Kineosporia succinea: one gene and its partner. The protein of the gene in region 2 binds, or shares a complex with, the protein of the main gene of each other region. Links are inferred from orthologs where the notes say so. Each region holds a gene or a part of one and is shown on either strand. Other genes may lie near its edges. The genes, in order: secY and secA.

What was found.
Region 1: the proteins of secA (region 2) and secY are in contact, whole or in part, in a crystal structure (PDB 3DIN), measured with the Thermotoga maritima proteins. The link is inferred for Kineosporia succinea from one-to-one orthologs. Residues at the interface, in WP_004082002.1 of Thermotoga maritima: Glu261, Ala262, Arg263, Lys300, Ala301, Arg302, Thr303, Ile304, Ile305, Leu323, Tyr324, Asp325, Pro326, Val329, Ser330, Tyr333, Ile336, Lys340, Phe345, Val349, Glu363, Phe364, Tyr374, Ser375, Gly376, Gly377, Glu393, Ile395, Thr482, Ser483; in WP_004081795.1 of Thermotoga maritima: Glu108, Gly109, Glu110, Glu111, Ala236, Glu237, Arg238, Arg239, Ile240, Thr241, Ile242, Gln243, Tyr244, Ala245, Arg246, Arg247, Val248, Thr249, Gly250, Arg251, Arg252, Val253, Tyr254, Gly256, Ala257, Ser258, Thr259, Tyr260, Leu261, Pro262.

Annotation. Positions count from the first base shown.
Region 1 is NZ_JAUSQZ010000001.1:3,363,573-3,373,206, reverse strand. Bases 20-2,968 are described here. They hold secY (preprotein translocase subunit SecY), read right to left. Parts: upstream 2,175-2,968; coding sequence 864-2,174; downstream 20-863. Other genes in these bases: rpmD (50S ribosomal protein L30), read right to left, coding at 2,831-2,968; rplO (50S ribosomal protein L15), read right to left, coding at 2,368-2,829; J2S57_RS14815 (adenylate kinase), read right to left, coding at 278-850; map (type I methionyl aminopeptidase), read right to left, coding at 20-259. In the rest of the region: more of map, read right to left, coding at 1-19; more of rpmD, read right to left, coding at 2,969-3,013; rpsE (30S ribosomal protein S5), read right to left, coding at 3,013-3,672; rplR (50S ribosomal protein L18), read right to left, coding at 3,720-4,109; rplF (50S ribosomal protein L6), read right to left, coding at 4,109-4,651; rpsH (30S ribosomal protein S8), read right to left, coding at 4,670-5,068; J2S57_RS14775 (hypothetical protein), read right to left, coding at 5,062-5,328; J2S57_RS14770 (type Z 30S ribosomal protein S14), read right to left, coding at 5,336-5,521; rplE (50S ribosomal protein L5), read right to left, coding at 5,523-6,095; rplX (50S ribosomal protein L24), read right to left, coding at 6,095-6,460; rplN (50S ribosomal protein L14), read right to left, coding at 6,462-6,830; rpsQ (30S ribosomal protein S17), read right to left, coding at 6,827-7,108; rplP (50S ribosomal protein L16), read right to left, coding at 7,343-7,762; rpsC (30S ribosomal protein S3), read right to left, coding at 7,768-8,607; rplV (50S ribosomal protein L22), read right to left, coding at 8,607-9,002; rpsS (30S ribosomal protein S19), read right to left, coding at 9,050-9,331; rplB (50S ribosomal protein L2), read right to left, coding at 9,348-9,634. UniProt on the Escherichia coli protein: The central subunit of the protein translocation channel SecYEG. Consists of two halves formed by TMs 1-5 and 6-10.
Region 2 is NZ_JAUSQZ010000001.1:1,247,878-1,257,801, forward strand. What follows is about bases 3,415-6,653. They hold secA (preprotein translocase subunit SecA), read right to left. Parts: upstream 6,348-6,653; coding sequence 3,615-6,347; downstream 3,415-3,614. Other genes in these bases: J2S57_RS05670 (GNAT family N-acetyltransferase), read left to right, coding at 6,566-6,653. Outside these bases: J2S57_RS05645 (helix-turn-helix domain-containing protein), read left to right, coding at 228-449; J2S57_RS05650 (hypothetical protein), read right to left, coding at 541-1,083; J2S57_RS05655 (LysM peptidoglycan-binding domain-containing protein), read left to right, coding at 1,248-2,309; J2S57_RS05660 (Rv3235 family protein), read left to right, coding at 2,516-2,974; more of J2S57_RS05670, read left to right, coding at 6,654-7,666; J2S57_RS05675 (GNAT family N-acetyltransferase), read left to right, coding at 7,663-8,214; J2S57_RS05680 (winged helix-turn-helix domain-containing protein), read right to left, coding at 8,261-9,526; hpf (ribosome hibernation-promoting factor, HPF/YfiA family), read right to left, coding at 9,634-9,924. UniProt on the Escherichia coli protein: Required for protein export, interacts with the SecYEG preprotein conducting channel.

The DNA of each region.
Region 1 (9,634 bases), 2.1 Mb from region 2 along the record:
GGATGCCGTGCACGACCTCGTCGTTCACCGACACGCAGAGCGTGGCCGGGTAGGGCGGGCGGCCGTAGTTCAGGAACGACGGGGTGGCACCCCGCCCGGTGATCAGCTCGTTCGCGATCCGGTCCAGGTCGCCCGTGGTCAGCCCGGGGGCCAGCGCGTTGCGCACGGCGTCCAGGGCGTCGGCGACGATCAGCCCGGCGGCCCGCATGAGCAGGACCTGTTCGGGAGTCTTGTACTGGATCCGGTCGCGACCGAGCATCTGTGCTGTCTTTCTGTCTCAGGCGGCGAAGTCGGCACACGCGGCGAGGAGCCGACTCGTGACGTCGCCGATGTCCCCCATGCCGTCGACCCGCTGCAGGAGATTGCGGTCCGAGTAGAGGTGCACCAGTGGGGCGGTCTGCTCGGTGTAGACCTCGAGCCGGTGCCGGATGACGTCTTCGGTGTCGTCCGGGCGACCCTCGATCTCGGCCCGCTTGAGCAGACGCTCGACGACCTCGTCCATGTCGACCGTCAGCTCGAGTACCGCGTCCAGCGTGTTGCCGGCCGTGGCGAGCATCGAGTCGAGCTCGTCGACCTGGGCCGCCGTGCGCGGGTAACCGTCGAGCAGGAACCCGACCGCCGCGTCCTCTTCCAGGAGGCGGTTGCGCACCATCTCGTTGGTGACCTCGTCCGGCACGTACTTGCCGGACTTCATGATCTCCTCGACCTGCAGACCCAGCGGCGTCTTGTCGGCGACGTTCTGCCGGAAGATGTCACCGGTCGAGATCGCGGGGATACCGAAGTGGGCTGCGACCTTCTTGGCCTGTGTGCCCTTGCCGGCGCCGGGAGGACCGAGGATCACAAGCCTCATCAACGCACCGCTCTCATCGCAGGAACCCTTCGTAGTGACGCTGCTGCAACTGGGACTCGATCTGCTTGACCGTCTCCAGGCCGACCCCGACGACGATCAGAATGCTCGTACCGCCGAAGGGGAAGTTCTGATTGGCGTTGACCAGGATCAGCGCGATCAGCGGGATCAATGCCACCATGCCCAGGTACAGAGCACCAGCGAGAGTAATGCGACTCAGAACATATTCCAGGTAGTCGGCGGTCGGTCGCCCGGCGCGGATGCCCGGGATGAAACCGCCGTACTTCTTCATGTTCTCGGCGACCTCGTCGGGGTTGAAGGTGATCGCCACGTAGAAGTACGTGAAGAACACGATCAGTGCGAAGTAGGCCGCGATGTAGATCGGGTGGTCGCCCTTCACCAGGTGATTGTTGATCCACGTCACCCAGCCGGCCGTACTGTCCTGGCCCTGGAACTGCGCGATCAGGGCGGGCAGGTAGAGCAGCGACGAGGCGAAGATGACCGGGATGACACCGGCCATGTTGACCTTGATCGGGATGTACGTGGTGGTGCCGCCGTAGGCGCGGCGACCCACCTGGCGCTTGGCGTACTGCACCGGGATCCGGCGCTGGCTCTGCTCGACGAAGATGACGGCGGCCATGATCAGCAGGCCGATACCGATCACCGTGAAGAAGGTGTTGAAGCCACGCTCGGACTTGATCGCCCACAGGGCCGACGGGAACGACGCCGCGATCGAGGTGAAGATCAGCAGCGACATGCCGTTGCCGATCCCCTTCTCGGTGACGAGCTCACCCAGCCACATGATGAAGCCGGTGCCGGCCGTCATGGTCAGGACCATGACGCCGAGGGTGAAGATGTCGTCGTTCGGGATCAGGATCTCGCTGCAGTTCGTGAACAGGCCGCCGGGCTGCCGCGAGATCGCGACGAACGTGGTGGACTGCAGAACCGCGAGGCCGATGGTGAGATACCGCGTGTACTGGGTCAGCTTGGCGGTGCCGGACTGACCCTCTTCCTTCAGTGCCTCGAACCGCGGGATGACCACGGTGAGCAGCTGAACGATGATCGATGCCGTGATGTACGGCATGATCCCGAGCGCGAAGATCGAGAGTTGCAGCAGCGCACCACCACTGAAGAGGTTGACCAGCTCGTAAAGGCCGGTACCGCTGCTGCTGCTGGCGAGATTGACGCACCGTCGAACGGCCGCGTAGTCGACGCCGGGGGTCGGGACGTACGAGCCCAGGCGGAACAGCGCCATGATCGCTACGGTGAAGAAGATCTTGCGCCGCAGATCGGGGGTGCGAAACGCCCGGAAGAACGCGGTGAGCACGCAAAACCTCCTGCGCGCTGCCCGGACAAGGGGCAGCTCGTCGTTACTGGCCTGTGGAGCGCCTGCGAATCTACTCGGACATACCTGTCTGAGGACTGTTCGCAAGACGCCGGTCGGGTGACCTTAACACCCCGGCGACTCGCCCATCAGGGAGTCGCCGGGGTGTCAGGAATCGTGCCTGGTGAGCTTGGTCTTACAGCTCGGTGGCGCTGCCGCCGGCCGCGGCCAGCTTCTCCTTGGCGCTGGCGGAGAACTTGTTCGCGCTCACGTTGAGCGCGACCGAGATCTCGCCGTCGCCGAGGACCTTGACCAGGTGCCCCTCACGGACAGCGCCCTTGGCGACCAGGTCCTCGACGGTGATGCTGCCACCGTCGGGGAACAGGCTGCCGAGCTTGTCCAGGTTGACGACCTGGTACTCGGTCCGGAACGGGTTCTTGAACCCACGGAGCTTGGGCAGCCGCATGTGCAGCGGCATCTGCCCACCCTCGAACCGGGCCGGGACCTGGTAGCGAGCCTTCGTACCCTTGGTACCGCGGCCCGCCGTCTTACCCTTGCTGCCCTCACCACGACCCACGCGGGTCTTGGCGGTCTTCGCACCCGGCGCCGGGCGCAGGTGGTGAACCTTCAGGGCGTGCTCGCGCTGACCTTCTGCCATTTCAGTCCACCTCCTCGACGGTGACGAGATGCCGCACCGTGTTGACCATCCCGCGAATCTCGGGACGGTCCTCCTTGACCACGACGTCGCCGATCCGCTTGAGGCCGAGCGAACGCAGCGAGTCGCGCTGGTTCTGCTTGCCACCGATCTTCGACTTGATCTGAGTGACCTTGATCTGGGCCATCAGGCACCCACCCCCGCCGCGCGAGCACGCAGCATGGCGACGGGAGCGACGTCCTCGAGGGGCAGGCCACGACGGGCCGCAACCTCTTCGGGACGCTCGAGACCACGCAGCGCGGCAACGGTCGCGTGAACGACGTTGATCGCGTTGTCCGAGCCGAGCGACTTGCTCAGCACGTCGTGGATACCCGCGCACTCGAGCACGGCGCGCACCGGGCCACCGGCGATAACTCCGGTACCGGGGGACGCCGGCATGAGCAGCACGACACCGGCGGCCTCTTCACCCTGGATCCGGTGAGGGATCGTGCCCTGGATGCGGGGAACCTTGAAGAAGGCCTTCTTCGCCTCTTCAACGCCCTTCGCGATCGCCGCGGGCACTTCCTTGGCCTTGCCGTAGCCGACGCCGACCGTGCCGTCGCCGTCACCGACGACGACCAGGGCGGTGAAGCTGAAGCGACGACCACCCTTCACGACCTTGGCGACGCGGTTGATCGCCACGACGCGCTCGACGAACTGGTTCTTGTCCTGGCCGCCGTCACGACCGCCACGGTTGTCGCGGTCACGGCCGCCCCGGCGACCGCCGCCGCCGCTGTTCTCGCCGCCGCTGTTCGGCCCGCCGGAGTTGTTGTTACCCCCGGGCCCGCGACGCTGAGGTCCAGCCATCAGACGTTCCTTCTCTCTGTCTTCGAAATGGTCAGCGTGCGCATCGGCTAGAGAACCAGCCCAGCCTCACGGGCGCCGTCCGCAATGGCGGCGACACGTCCGGCGTAGCGGTTTCCGCCGCGGTCGAAGACCACAGCAGAGACGCCGGCGGCCTTCGCGCGCTCCGCGACCAGTTCGCCGACCTTCTTGGCCTTGGCGGTCTTGTCGCCGTCCAGGCCACGCAGGTCGGCCTCCATGGTGGAGGCGGAAGCCAGGGTCTTGCCGACCGTGTCGTCCACGATCTGCACGAAAACGTGCCGCGAGGAACGGTTCACGACCAGGCGCGGGCGCTCGGTCGAGCCCCGCAGCTGCTTGCGCACACGCAGGTGGCGGCGGGTACGGGAGGCCGACTTGCTCTTGGCCGCGCCCCCACCGCTGCGCTTCAAACCGATCGCCATTACTTCTTGCCCGCCTTTCCGACCTTGCGCTTGATCACTTCGTCGGCGTAGCGGACGCCCTTGCCCTTGTAGGGGTCGGGCTTACGAAGGCCACGCAGGTTGGCGGCGACCTCGCCGACGGCCTGCTTGTCGATGCCCGTCACCGAGAACTTGGTGGGGCCCTCGACCGCGAAGCTGATGCCGGCGGGCGGCTCGATGACGATCGGGTGGCTGTACCCCAGGGCGAACTCCAGGTTGGAGCCCTTCGCCATGACGCGGTAACCGGTGCCGACGATCTCGAGCTTCTTGGTGTAGCCCTCCGTCACGCCGATCACCATGTTGGCGATCAGGGTGCGGGTGAGGCCGTGCAGGGCGCGCGACGAACGCTCGTCGTCCGGGCGCGCGACCTTGACCGTGCCGTCGTCCTCGCGGGCGACGGTGATCGGGGCGGCGACAGTGAGGTTCAGGGTGCCCTTGGGCCCCTTGACCGTCACGTCAGCACCGTCGAGGTTCACGTCGACGCCGGCGGGAACGGTGATCGGCAGTCGTCCAATTCGGGACATGCTCTCTCTCCCTTCCCGTTACCAGACGTAGGCGAGGACTTCCCCACCCACGCCCTTCTGCTTGGCCTGCTTGTCGGTCATGAGACCGGAGGACGTCGAGAGAATCGCCACGCCGAGGCCACCAAGGACCCGGGGCAGGTTCGTCGACTTCGCGTAGACGCGGAGACCGGGCTTGCTGATCCGGCGAAGGCCGGCGATCGAGCGCTCCCGGTTCGGGCCGAACTTCAGCTTGACGGTCAGCGTCTTGCCGACCTCGGCGTCCGCGACCTCCCAGCTGGAGATGTAGCCCTCGCTCTGCAGCAGCTCAGCAACCTTCTGCTTGAGCTTGCTGTAGGGCATCTGAGTCTGGTCGTGGTACGCGGAGTTCGCGTTCCGTACGCGGGTCAGCATGTCCGCGATCGGATCGGTCATCACCATTGGGCTTGTCCGCCCTTTCCCACCGCGGTTTCGGCAACCTTCTCTGAGGAGGCGTCGACCTGCGGCGTAGTTGCTTCTTCGAGAATCTCGGGTTCGAGGAACTCGGGGAGGTACTCGGGTACGTCGTGTCGCAGCGTCAGCAGACCGGTCGGAAGGCTGGAGCGCAGCGACACCATGCGATTGTTGCGCACCGTCCGGCGGCGGCCGGACCGGGCCGCCACCGTGGTGGCGCCCGGTACTGGGATCGTCAGCTGGGACACGGCCGGCTTACCAGCTGCTCTTGGTGACGCCGGGGAGCTCGCCCCGGTGAGCCATCTCGCGCAGGCAGATCCGGCACAGGCCGAACTTGCGGTAGACCGAGTGCGGACGGCCGCAGCGCTGGCAGCGCGTGTAGGCACGCACCGCGAACTTCTGCTTGCCCGCCGCCTTGTTGATGAGAGCGGTCTTAGCCACGTCAGTTCTCCTTGAACGGGAAACCGAGGAGCTTCAGGAACGCGCGCCCCTCTTCGTCGTTGGTCGCCGTGGTGACGACCGTGATGTCCATGCCCCGCACGCGGTCGATCCGGTCCTGGTCGATCTCGTGGAACATCGACTGCTCGTTCAGGCCGAACGTGTAGTTGCCACGCCCGTCGAACTGCTTGCCGGACAGGCCGCGGAAGTCACGGATACGCGGAAGGGCGATGCTCACCAGCCGGTCGAGGAACTCCCAGCTCCGGTCGCCGCGCAGCGTGACGTGCGCGCCGATCGGCATGCCCTCACGCAGCTTGAACTGCGCGATGGACTTGCGAGCCTTCGTGACCTGCGGCTTCTGGCCCGTGATGGCGGCCAGGTCGCGGATCGCGCCGTCGATGAGCTTGGAGTCGCGAGCGGCCTCGCCCACACCCATGTTCACGACGACCTTGACCAGACGCGGGGTCTGCATCACGTTCGCGTAGCCGAACTGCTCGCGCAGAGCGGGAGCGATCTCGGCGTCGTACCGGGCGCGGAGCCGCGGCTGCACCTTGGTGCCCTCTTCGGTCACAGTCATCACAGGTCCTTACCGGAACGCTTCGCGAAGCGAACCCGAACGGTCTTCGTCTTGCCGTCACGCTCGACGGTCTCGACGCGGGTACCGACCCGGGTGGCCTTCTTGGTCTCCGGGTCGACCAGCATCACGTTGCTGATGTGGACCGGCGCCTCCTGGGTGATGATCCCGCCGGTCTTGGAACCCCGGCCGGACTGACCCTCCTTGGTGTGGCGCTTGACCCGGTTGATGCCCTCGACCAGGACCCGCTGGGTCTCCGGGTAGACAGCAATCACCTTGCCGGTCTTGTTCCGGTCGCCACCGTTCTTCTGGGCGCGACCGGTGATCAGCTGGACGGTGTCGCCCTTTTTGATCTTCAACTTCGCCATCTCAGAGCACCTCCGGAGCCAGCGAGATGATCTTCATGAACTTCTTGTCACGCAGCTCACGGCCGACCGGGCCGAAGATGCGGGTGCCGCGCGGGTCGCCGTCGTTGCGGAGGATCACCGCGGCGTTCTCGTCGAAGCGGATGTACGAGCCGTCCGGCCGGCGGCGCTCCTTGACGGTGCGCACGATGACCGCCTTGACGACGTCACCCTTCTTCACGTTGCCGCCAGGGATCGCGTCCTTGACGGTGGCGACGATGACGTCACCGATGCCGGCGTAGCGACGGCCGGAGCCACCGAGAACACGGATGCAGAGGATTTCCTTCGCACCGGTGTTGTCGGCGACGCGCAGCCGCGACTCCTGCTGAATCACTTGGCCTTCTCCAGAATCTCGACCAGGCGCCAGCGCTTGGTCGCCGACAGCGGACGGGTCTCCGAGATCGAGACCAGGTCGCCGACGCCGGCGGTGTTGGCCTCGTCGTGCACCTTCACCTTGGTGGTGCGCCGGATGACCTTGCCGTAGAGCGGGTGCTTGACCCGGTCCTCGACCTCGACCACCACGGTCTTGTCCATCTTGTCGCTGACGACATATCCGCGGCGTGCCTTGCGGTCGCCACGCACCTGCACGTCAGCCTGGGTGCTGTCACTCATCTCAGGCCTCCGGGGTGCCGGTGATGCCGAGCTCGCGCTCGCGCATCACCGTGTAGATGCGGGCGATGTCGCGCTTGACGGCGCGGAGTCGCATGTTGTTCTCGAGCTGGCCGGTGGCCGACTGGAAACGAAGGTTGAAGAGTTCTTCCTTCGCCTTCTTCAGCTCTTCGGCCAGACGCTCGGCCTCGAAGCCGCGCAGGTTAGCCGGGTTCAGGTCCTTGGAACCGACGGCCATCAGCTTTCACCGCCTTCGCGCCGGACGATCCGGCACTTCATCGGCAGCTTGTGGATCGCCCGGGTGAGGGCTTCCTTCGCCACCTTCTCCGTCGGGAACGAGAGTTCGAACATCACGCGACCGGGCTTGACGTTCGCCACCCACCACTCCGGGGAACCCTTACCGGAACCCATGCGGGTCTCGGCCGGCTTCTTCGTCAGCGGGCGGTCCGGGTAGATGTTGATCCAGACCTTGCCGCCACGGCGGATGTGACGCGTGATGGCGATACGAGCGGACTCGATCTGCCGGTTGGTCACGTACGCAGGCTCGAGAGCCTGGATGCCCCACTCACCGAAGGTGACGGCGTTGCCGCCCTTCGACATGCCGGAACGGCTCGGGTGGTGCTGCTTGCGGTACTTGACCCGACGAGGGATCAGCATGGAACTCAGGCCTCCGATCCGGTGCCGGCAGCGGCCGGCGCGTCAGCGGCCGGAGCCGTGGACGCCTCGGCAGCGGGGGCGCTGTCGGCGGACTGCTGCTGCGGACGACGACGCTGCGGGCGAGCCGCGCGGCCACCGGGGCCACCCGGACCGTCGCGACGCGGGCCCCGCGCCGGGGCGGCAGCCTGCTCACGAGCGAGCTCGCGGCTGGTGATGTCGCCCTTGTAGATCCAGACCTTCACGCCGATACGGCCGAAGGTGGTGCGGGCCTCGTACAGGCCGTAGTCGATGTTCGCGCGCAGCGTGTGCAGCGGCACACGACCCTCGCGGTAGAACTCCGACCGGCTCATCTCGGCGCCGCCGAGACGACCCGAGCACTGCACCCGGATGCCCTTCGCGCCGGCGCGGAGCGAGGACTGCATGCCCTTGCGCATCGCGCGGCGGAACGAGACCCGGCTGGCCAGCTGCTCGGCGATGCCCTGGGCCACCAGCTGAGCGTCGACCTCGGGGTTCTTCACCTCGAGGATGTTCAGCTGAACCTGCTTGCCCGTGAGCTTCTCGAGCTCGCCACGGATCCGGTCGGCCTCGGCGCCGCGGCGGCCGATGACGATGCCCGGACGAGCCGTGTGGATGTCGACGCGAACCCGGTCACGGGTGCGCTCGATCTCGACGCGGCTGATGCCGGCCCGCTCCATGCCCTTGGACATGAGCTTGCGGATCGCGACGTCTTCCTTCACGTAGTCGCGGTAACGCTGCCCGCCCTTGGTGCTGTCGGCGAACCACCGGCTCTTGTGCTCAGTGGTGATGCCCAGGCGGAACCCGTGCGGGTTGACCTTCTGTCCCACTAGCGGGTCCCTCCCTTAGCGGCGGCGGGCTGAGCGCCGTCCTTCTTCTCGGCCGGGCCGACCACGACGGTGATGTGGCTGGTCCGCTTGCGGATCCGGTACGCCCGACCCTGCGCCCGCGGCCGGAACCGCTTGAGCGTCGGGCCCTCGTCCACGTACGCCTCCTGGATGACCAGGGTGCGCTCGTCGAACGCCTCGGACGCGGCGGCGGCCTTCACCCGGGCGTTCGCGATCGCGCTCTGCACGACCTTGAGCACCGGCTCGCTGGCGGCCTGCGGAGCGAACTCCAGCGTGGCGATCGCCTGCGGTGCCTGCTTCCCGCGGATGAGGTCGACGACGCGGCGGGCCTTCATGGGCGTGACGCGGACGTACCGCGCCTTCGCCTTGGCTTCCATCGCTACTTCCTACCTTCTGTCGCTTCTGACTGCTCGGGCGGGCGCGATCAGCGCCGACGGCCCTTGCGGTCGTCCTTCTCGTGTCCGCGGAACGTGCGGGTGGGGGCGAACTCGCCCAGCTTGTGACCGATCATCGACTCGGTGACGAACACCGGGACGTGCTTGCGGCCGTCGTGCACGGCGATCGTGTGACCGAGCATGTCGGGCACGATCATCGAGCGCCGGGACCAGGTCCGGATGACGTTCTTGGTCCCCTTCTCGTTCTGACCATCCACCTTCTTCTGGAGGTGGTCGTCGACGAAGGGACCCTTCTTCAGACTGCGAGGCATTCTCGAAAGGCTCCTATCAGCGCTTCTTGCCGGTACGGCGGCGGCGGACGATCATCTTGTCGCTGTCCTTGTTGGGGCGACGCGTGCGTCCCTCGGCCTGGCCCCAGGGGCTCACCGGGTGGCGACCACCGGAGGTCTTACCCTCACCACCACCGTGCGGGTGGTCGATCGGGTTCATGGCCACACCACGCACGGTCGGGCGCTTGCCCTTCCAGCGCATACGGCCGGCCTTGCCCCAGTTGATGTTCGACTGCTCCGCGTTGCCGACCTCGCCGACGGTGGCGCGGCAGCGCACGTCGACGT
Region 2 (9,924 bases):
AACACGACGGCAACCGTCACTCTCGGAGAGCGACCGACTGGTTACCGCGTGCTCGCCATCGTGGCAGAAGGAGCGACCCGCGCTCGTCCGATTCGGGCAACCTGTGGACAAAGCCGGATTCGTGCCGACCTGTGGATAACTCCCGAGTCGAGCGCACGGACATGACAGACTGGGCGGCATCGTCGGCCGGTCCCGAAGGCCGACCGTGACTGCCGCAGGAGGGCTGCGTGACTCCCCGCTTCCTGGAACTCGCCGACGTCGCGGAGGAGCTGAGCATCTCCGTGCGTCAGGCCTACACGCTGGTGCGCTCCGGCGAACTCCCGGCGATCCAGGTGGGTGGCCGAGGTCAGTGGCGGGTCGAGACGAGCGTTCTCGAGGACTACATCCAGCAGAAGTACGCAGAGACCCGCGAGATGGTGCGCAACCGCCCGGCCGCCGAGGCCGACTAGACCGGGCCGTCACCTCAGGAGCCCTCTCCTGAGGACGTGGCGACCAAACGGCACCTGCCCACAGCGCAGGTCGGGTGCGCAACCCGGAGAATCACCTCACGGAGATCGCGGCCACCGCCTCGAACGGGATCGTCCGCACCTGGCGCACCTCGCCGACCCGGCGTGCGACGTCCGGTGGATGGACCGCCAGGTCGAGGTGGTCGGCACCCACCTGATCGATGGTGCCGTCGAGATGCCCGGTCGGCCAGAAGTCGATCGCAACGGCGGTGCGGTCGCGAGCCAGACCTCGTAGCACCCAGCCGAATCGCAGTCTGCGGCCGACCTTTCCCTCATCCTTGAGGGCCTGCCGGGAGAGACCACCGACAGACAGGACGGCACTCGTCGGGACCAGTAGACCGGAACGCCCTTCCAGCAGCAGCCAGTCCCGCCCGACGTCGAGAAGGGTTCCGCGACGGTTACTGCCGTCCCGAAGGTCAAGCGCGAGAACGGCATTCACATGCGCTCTCAAGCGATCGACGACGCCGACCTGATCGCGCTCGCCCCGCACCAGGTCGACCAGGTCCGTCGCGGCGGCGACCCGTTCCTGCTCGTCGAACTGGGCCTCGATGTCGTCGAAGAGCTCCTCCCAGCGCATCCGACGGACAGTACCCGTCTCCATACGGGATGTAGACCTGAATCGGATTTTCCGGACTGGCTGGACTCTTCGGCGGGTCTTGAGCGACACTAGAAGGCATCAAACGATATCAAACGTCGTTCTCAGCACGCTCTGGCGCTGAGTGTTGACCACGGGGGGTCTTCATGTCGCAAACGCATCTTTCGTCGTCCTGTCCGGCGTCACGGGGGGCAGCCGTTCTGCTCGCCGGCCTGACGCTGGCCTTCGGGGCAACCCTGCAGTTGGCCCGGCTCACCATCGAGTCATGGGCCGAACTGCATGTCGCTCAAGCCATTTCGGCCGATGCGATCTTCGGCTTCCTCGCCGGAACGGTGGCCACCGGTGCGACCGCATGGCTCCTACTGGCGCTGACCTTGAGCGCGGTGGCCGCCTGGGGCGGGCGCTCCCGCGCGGGCTCCCGGCTCGTCCGGCCTGCCACCCTGGCCGCCCGGAGGATCGCTCCCGCCACGGTGCGGAACGCAGTCGCCGCGCTGCTCGGCGTGGCACTGGTCGCAACGCCCGCCGCAGCTCAGGCGAGTTCCCTTCCAGCGAGCACCCTTTCGGTAAGCTCAGAACGTGCGGCCACCTCGAGGAACAGTCCCGCGGTCGCGGAACGAGCCAGCCCGCTGCTTCTCGGGGCGGCACATCAGGCCGGCGAAAACGCCGGCATCGTTCTCGTCGAAAGTCGGGCGAGCACCCGAGCGAGTGGTCCGGCTGACGTCGTGACGCCTCCGGGGCAGATACCCAGTCGCCCGACGGACTCACGCACCGAGACGAGGTCGGGCACCGGACCCGACGCGTCCGCCAGAGAGAAGCTCTTGCAGTTGCTCTCCCCCGGCTGGACACCGGACCGTCCCCGCCCGACGGCGGCCACCTCAGGCCATGCGGCCGATGTCGGGGTCGTGGCCGCGGCGCCACGCCGGGCGACGCGGCAACCGCTCGGGCAGCACGTGGTCGTGAAGCGAGGAGACACGTTGTGGTCGATCGCGGCGCAGTACCTCGGTCCCGGAGCCACGGACACACAGATCGCCCACGAGTGGCCCCGCTGGTATCGGGTGAACCGGCACCTGATCGGCGCGGATCCGCATCGGCTGCTTCCCGGGGAAAGGCTTCGGTCGCCGGATTCCGCAGCGCCGCAGCATCATTCGGACAGCTCTTCCCTATCGACGCCCCGGTCGGCCAGCGAGCAGAAGGAGGCAGGCCGATGACCCTCGCCACGGATCAGAGCGGCAGTCCACGCAAGAGCCGAGGAACCGCTCACACCCGCGGCACGGCGAAGGTCGACGGGCCGCCGCGACTGCCAGGGACCCCGCTGCCCGTCCTGCGTTGCACCCCCATTCCACGCAATGAACCTCGGCCCGCAGCCAGGGTTCACCGCCGCGAACCCTGGCTGGACGTAGCGCCGGCCCAGGAGGTGCTGCACCTGGTCCTGCCTGAGCCGGTCCCCGTCGCGCCTGCATCGGCGCGCGACGACGCAGGACCGGACCGGGCGGACATCAACGTCGCACCCGGCAACGCGTCCCCGCTTCCCGAACCTCGTTCGTGGGCAGCCTCGTTCATCCAGGCGGCGATGGAGGTGACGAGCGGGCTGCGTCCTCCGGCTCAGCTGGTGCGGTGGACCACCCCCGAGGTGCACGGAACGATCGTGCGCAGAGGCACTCTCGCCGCACGGGCCCTCCGCAGCAACAACGGTATGAGCGCCAAGCCCCAGCTGCGGGCGCTGCGGCTCTGCGCACCGAGGTCCGGGGTCTACGAGGTGAGCGCGGTAATCTCCGACCCAGAACGGGTGCGCGCCGTGGCCTTTCGAATGGAGGCGCTCCACGGACGCTGGCGGGTGACAGAACTCGAGATGCAGGGACGGGCCGAGAACTGAGAGCCCGTCCGCCCGAGTCCGCCGACAAAGCCCCGACAGCGAAGGCCCGGGCGGCAGAGCCCGACAGCGAAGGCCCGGCGGTGGAACCCGGCGGCGAAGGCCCGGTGGTGGAACCCGGCGGCGAAGGCCCGGTGGTGGAACCCGGCGGCAGAACCCGACCACGAAAGGCCCGGCGGCAGAACCCGGCGGCGAAGGCCGGCGACAAGAACGAGTAACCGCGAACAAGACGGGGAGCTGACTGAGGAGACGCCGGAACTGCCCCGCGGTGGCGGCCTTTGAGGCCGAGCCGGGGCAGGCCCGGGGCGGACAGCGGCACGCAAGGCAAGCCAGGCAGGTCGGGCACGCCAGGCAGGTCGGGCACGCCAGGCAGGCCAGGCACGCCAGCCGGTCGGGCCCACCAGGCAGGCCAGGCAGGCCAGGCAGGCCAGGCACCGCCGCCCACAGCCAGCAGTTCGCGGACCACCGGCCGACAGAACGGCCGCGGCCCGCCACCGGAAAGTACCGGTGGCGGGCCGCAAGCATGCGCTCCGTCAAGAAGAGCCGAGAAGGAACCTGTCTCGTCCAGGAGACCAGACCCTCGCCCGCCCCTTCCGGATGACCACCAGGTGACCACCCGAAAAGGAGGGCAAGAGAAGGAAGCTCAGCGGCGTCCCTTCTTACGAGCCGCCCGCCGCGAAGCCCGGTTGACGGGCGTGCCGTCTTCGTCGGTCGGGGTGACCGTGCCGTTGGGGTTCTCCTGGTGCACCTCGACCCCACCGCCGACGTCCTCGCTGGGAGCGCTGTACTGCAGCTGCGCCGGACGCTGCTGCCCGGCGACCAGCCCCTTGGCGACGAGCACGGGCGCATCGGCGGCGAGGCCGTTGTCTTCCGGCTGCTGCACCTCGACCTCGACGTGGAACAGGTAGGCGATCGACTCTTCCTTGATGGCCTCGGTCATGGCCTGGAAGAGCTGGTAGCCCTCGCGCTGGTACTCCACGAGCGGGTCACGCTGAGCCATGGCCCGCAGGTGGATGCCCTCCTGCAGGTAGTCCATCTCGTACAGGTGCTCACGCCACTTGCGGTCGAGCACCGACAGCACGACCCGGCGCTCGAGCTCGCGCAGCGTGTCCTCGCCGAGCTCCTGCTCACGCTTCTCGTAGGCCAGCCGCGCGTCGGCGGTGAGCTCCTTGATCAGCATGTCCTGCGTGACCGAACCCCGGTCGCCCGCCTCATCGATGACGTCGGACAGCGAGACCGTGGCCGGGTAGAGACGGTTCATCTCGACGAAGAGCTGCTCCAGGTCCCACTCCTCGGCGAAGCCCTCGGCGGTGGCGGCCTGGATGTAGCTCTTCAGCACGTCGTCGATGAAGTGGCCGATCTGCTCGTGCAGGTCGGCGCCCTCCAGCACGCGGCGGCGCTCGGCGTAGATGACCTCGCGCTGACGGTTCAGCACGTCGTCGTACTTGAGCACATTCTTGCGGATCTCGAAGTTGCGGCCCTCGACCTGGCTCTGCGCGCTCTGGATGGCGCGGGTGACCATGCGCGACTCGATCGGGATGTCGTCGGGCACCTTGGCCGCGGTGAGGAACGACTCGACCATGCCGGAGTTGAACATCCGCATCAGGTCGTCCTGCAGCGACAGGTAGAAGCGGCTCTCGCCCGGGTCACCCTGACGGCCGGAACGACCACGCAGCTGGTTGTCGATACGGCGAGACTCGTGCCGCTCGGTACCGAGGACGTACAGACCGCCGAGCTCGATGACCTCTTCGTGCTCGTCCTTGGTGGACTGCTTGGCCTCCTCGAGCGCCTGGGGCCAGGCCTCCTCGTAGGCCTCCGGCGTCTCGACCGGGTCGAGCCCACGGGCCTTCAGCGTCGCGACCGCCGTGAACTCGGCGTTGCCGCCGAGCATGATGTCGGTACCGCGGCCGGCCATGTTGGTGGCCACGGTGACCGAACCCTTGCGGCCGGCCTGGGCCACGATCGAGGCCTCACGCTCGTGCTGCTTGGCGTTCAGCACCTCGTGCTGCACCTCGGCCTTGCGCAGCAGTTCGGAGAGGTGCTCGCTCTTCTCGACGCTGGTGGTGCCGACGAGCACAGGCTGACCGGTGGCGTGCTTCTCGGCGATGTCCTCGACGACCGCCTCGAACTTCGCCTCCTCGGTCTTGTAGATCAGGTCGGACTGGTCTTTACGCTGCATCGACCGGTTGGTCGGGATGCTGACCACGCCCAGCTTGTAGATCGACATCAGCTCGGCCGCCTCGGTCTGGGCGGTACCCGTCATGCCGGAGAGCTTGTCGTACATGCGGAAGTAGTTCTGCAGGGTGATCGTGGCGAGCGTCTGGTTCTCGCTCTTGATCTCCACGCCCTCCTTGGCCTCGATCGCCTGGTGCAGACCCTCGTTGTAGCGGCGGCCGGCGAGGATACGGCCGGTGTGCTCGTCGACGATGAGCACCTCACCGTTCGCGACCACGTACTCCTTGTCGCGCTTGAACAGCTCCTTCACCTTGACGGCGTTGTTCAGGTAGCCGATCAGCGGCGTGTTGACGCTCTCGTAGAGGTTGTCGATGCCGAGGTGGTCTTCGATCTTCTCGATACCGGTCTCGAGGACACCGACGGTGCGCTTCTTCTCGTCGACCTCGTAGTCCTCGTCGCGCTTGAGCACCTTGGCCAGCTTGGCGAACTCGACGTACCACTTGGTGGGCTGGTCGGCCGGGCCGGAGATGATCAGCGGCGTGCGGGCCTCGTCGATGAGGATGGAGTCGACCTCGTCGACGATGGCGAACGCGTGCCGGCCGCGCTGCACCAGGTCGTCGCCGTTCCACGCCATGTTGTCACGCAGGAAGTCGAAGCCGAACTCGTTGTTCGTGCCGTAGGTGATGTCGCACGCGTACGACTCGCGCCGCTGCGCGGGCGTCATCTGCGACAGGATGTTGCCGGTGGTCAGCCCGAGGAACCGGTAGACGCGGCCCATCAGGTCGGACTGGTACTCCGCGAGGTAGTCGTTGACCGTGACGACGTGCACCCCGCCGCCGGCCAGCGCGTTGAGGTAGGCCGGGGCGGTGGCCACCAGCGTCTTGCCCTCACCGGTCTTCATCTCGGCGATGTTGCCGGAGTGCAGCGCGGCGCCACCGACGAGCTGCACGTCGAAGTGCCGCTGGCCGAGGGTGCGCTTGGCCGCCTCGCGAACGGTGGCGAACGCCTCGGGCAGCAGGGCGTCGAGGCTCTCGCCGTCGGCGAACCGCGCCTTGAAGCGCTCGGTCTCTTCCCGCAGCTCGGTGTCGCTCAGCCGGACAAAGTCATCCTCGAGCGCGTTGACCTGCGCGGCCTGGTTCTGCAGCCGCTTCAGGGTGCGGCCTTCACCGGCTCGCAGCAGCTTCTCGACGATCTTCACCACGGGGCGCTCTCCCAGATCCTTCAACCGTGCTTGTGTGAGGCAACGACGTTGCCGCTTCTAGGCATGACGAACGGCAGTACCGCGCCGTGCCCTCCATCGTAGACAGGCTGGAGGGCCAAACGTGTTTGCTACACCTTGCCTTATCGGTCAGGCTCGCTGGTGTGTCGGGTCCCGGGTCGTCGTCCAGCAGCCTTGTTCCGCAGCTCACAGACGGTTTGGTGACCCTGCGCGACCTTCGTGAGGACGACGTCGACACGATCGTCTCCTACTGCAACGACCCGGCCATGGAGGTTTGGACCACGGTTCCGTGGCCCTATCGCCGCGAACATGCCCTCGAGTACGTGCACGCCGGGCGCCGGGCCTGGGCCGAGGGCTCCCGCTTCGACTTCGGCATCGAGTACGAGGGCCGCCTGGTCGGGGCGGTGGATCTGCGCCGGCCGGTGCTGCCGGCCCTCGCCGAGGTCGGTTTCGCCCTCGCCCCCGCCGCCCGGGGTCGTGGGGTGATGTCCCGGGCCCTGCGCCTGGTGCTCCCGTGGGGCGCCCGCCAGGGCATCGAGGTCGTGCAGTGGCGCGCCAACGCCGGCAACTGGGCCAGCCGCCGGGCCGCCTGGTCGGTCGGCTTCACGGTGGAGGGCCCGATCGCCGGGCTGCTCGAGCACCGCGGCCGGATCGTCGACGGCTGGCTGGCCTCGATGCGCCTGAACGCGGACACCGTCTTCACGCCCGCCCATCCCTGGTTCGACCCGGTCACGCTCACCGGCCGTTCGGTGCGGCTGCGCACCTCCCGCGAGAGCGACGTGCCGCGCTACGTGCAGGGCATGGCCGACGCGCACAACCGCTGGTGGCTGCCCGGGCTCCCGGCCACCTACACCGAGGCGGACGCCCGTCACCAGCTGCGCCGCGACGCCGAGAAGGCCGCCTCCGGCGAGGCGCTGTCGTGGGTGATCACCGATCCCGAACTCGACGTCATGCTCGGCGAGGTGCTGGTGTTCGTCCGCAGCGCGCGGGACGGTCAGGGCGAGATCGGCTACTGGATGCATCCCGAGGGCCGGGGCCGGGGGCTCGCCACCGAGGCGACGTTCCTGGCGGCCCGCCACGCCCTGCTCCCCCTCGCAGAGGGTGGGCTGGGCTGGAACAACCTGGGTCTGCGGGCGAGCGTTGACAACGTGGCCTCGCAGCGGGTGGCCGAGAAGGCGGGCTTCCGGCGCACCGGTCTCGAGCGCGGGATCCGGCTCCCGCCCGACCGCAGCGCCCGCGTCGACCTGGTGAAGTACGACATGACCCCGGCCGACCTGGCCACCCTCGGATACCCGTCATGAGCCGTCAGCCCGGGCAGTCGCTGGCGTACGGGCACCGGCTGCGGTCGTGGACGACGTCCGACGCCCCGGTACTCGTGCTGGCGCTGCGCGACCCGCTGGTGCGCCACTACGCGTCCGTCCTTCTCGACGACCGCGACACCGCGCTGGGCGCCGTGCACGACTGGAACGGCCAGTGGCAGGACGGCACCGGGGCGGCCTGGGCGATCACCACGCCGGGCGACGAGGTGATCGGCCAGATCCGCTTCGGCCTGTTCGACTCCGGGCTGGGCACCGCCTCGGTCGGCTACTGGCTGCTGCCCGAGGCGCGGGGCCGGGGCCTCGCCACCCAGGCCGTGGCCAGGGCCTCCGGCATCGTCTTCCAGCGGCTGGGCTGGCACCGGGTCGAGCTCTACCACGCCGTCGAGAACACGCGGTCGTGTGGCGTGGCCCGCCGGTCCGGCTACCCGCTCGAGGGCGTCATGCGTGAGGCCATGCGCTACCCCGACGACGGGCGCCGGTCCGACGAGCACCTGCACGCGCGGCTGGTGTCCGATCCCGACCCTGATTGATTCCGATCCGGCTTGAGGACGCGTCGGTCGGGTCGGTCTCCCGGGCTCACCGGGGTGAGCGGAACACCTTGGCCAGGGCCGGGCCCAGGTCACCCTTCGGCTCGGCCGTCACCCCGTCGAGCTCCAGCCAGGCGGCCATCAGGCGCAGTTCGTCGGCCAGCTCACCGAGCACGGCCGCCGCCGGCACCCCGGGCTCGGCGTACGCCGCCTTCACCAGCAGGCGTCCTCCCCCACCGGTCGCCCGGTCGGCCTTCAGGTCGACCCGGCCCACCAGCTGCTCGCCGAGCAGGAACGGCAGTACGTAGTAACCGAACTCGCGTTTCGCGGCCGGGGTGTAGATCTCCAGCCGCAGCCGGAAGTCCCAGAGCACCTCGGTGCGCGGCCGTTCCCAGACCAGCGAGTCGAACGGGCTGAGCAGCGCCCGCGCCGTGATCCGGCGCGGTACCCGGGCGGCCGGGTGCAGGTAGGCCTGGCGTCCCCAGCCGTCGACCGTGACCGGCAGCAGCTCACCGGAGTCGACCAGATCCCGCACCGCGGACTGGGACTCGGCCGGTTTCAGCCGGAAGTAGTCGCGCAGGCAGCGTTCGGTGGCCACCCCCATCGCCCGGGACGCGATGCGCACCAGCTCGCGGCGCGCGTCGTCCGGATCGGGATCGGGAGCGGCCGTGACCGCCGCGGGCAGCACCCGGCCGGGCAGCGCGTAACGCCGTTCGAACTGCTGGGTGCGGCCGGCCGAGGTGAGCTGCCCGGCCCAGAACTGGAACTCGATGGCGCGCTTCACGTCGCTCCAGTTCCAGCCCCACTCACCGCTGCGTTCGCGGGGCGTCGCGTCACCGATGAGCTTCTCGGTGGCGGCCGCGGTGAGCGGGCCGTGCCGGCCGACCACCTCCAGCACCTGCTCCAGCAGCTCGGCGCGGTCGCGGGCGATGCGCTGCATCCCGCCCCAGGACTCGTGGGCCGCGCGGTCCATGCGCCAGCGGAAGAGCCGGTGGGTCTCGGGCGGGATGAACGAGGCCTCGTGAGCCCAGTACTCGACCATCCGCCGGGGTGCCGTGTTGGCCGCCTTGTCGAGCAGGGGACGCGGGTAGTTGCCCAGCCGGCTGAACACGGGCAGGTAGTGACTGCGCGAGAGCACGTTCACCGAGTCGATCTGGAGCACGCCGACCGTGTCGATCACCCGCTGCAGGTGCCGGGCGGTGATCGGGCCGGCCGGCCGGTCGACGCCGAAACCCTGTGCGGCCAGGGCTATGCGGCGGGCCTGGGCGAGGCTCAGCCGCTCGCGCGGCGCCCGGGCGCCGGAGGTCTTCACCACCGCCCCGGGCAGGGGCGCGGGTGCGCCCGCCGGCTCGGCCGAAGCCGGTGCCGGCGGGCGGACGCCGCCTTTTCTGGAGTTCGTCAGTGGTTCAGGGGCAGGGGTTTTCAGGCCGTCGCGTCGGCCTTGGCCTCCGCGTCGCCCGACAGTCGGATCACGCCGTAGTTCCACCCGCGCCGACGATAGACCACGGAGGGCGTACCGCACTTGGCATCGATGAAGAGATAGAAGTCGTGACCGACGAGCTCCATCTCGTAGAGCGCCTGATCGATCGTCATCGGGCGGGCCTCGTGCTGCTTCTCGCGGATCAGCACCGGGCTGTCGGCCAGGGCCTCGGCCCCCTCCGGCATGTTCGCCCAGTCCATGCTGTCGGCGAAGGGATCGATCTCCTCCGCGTC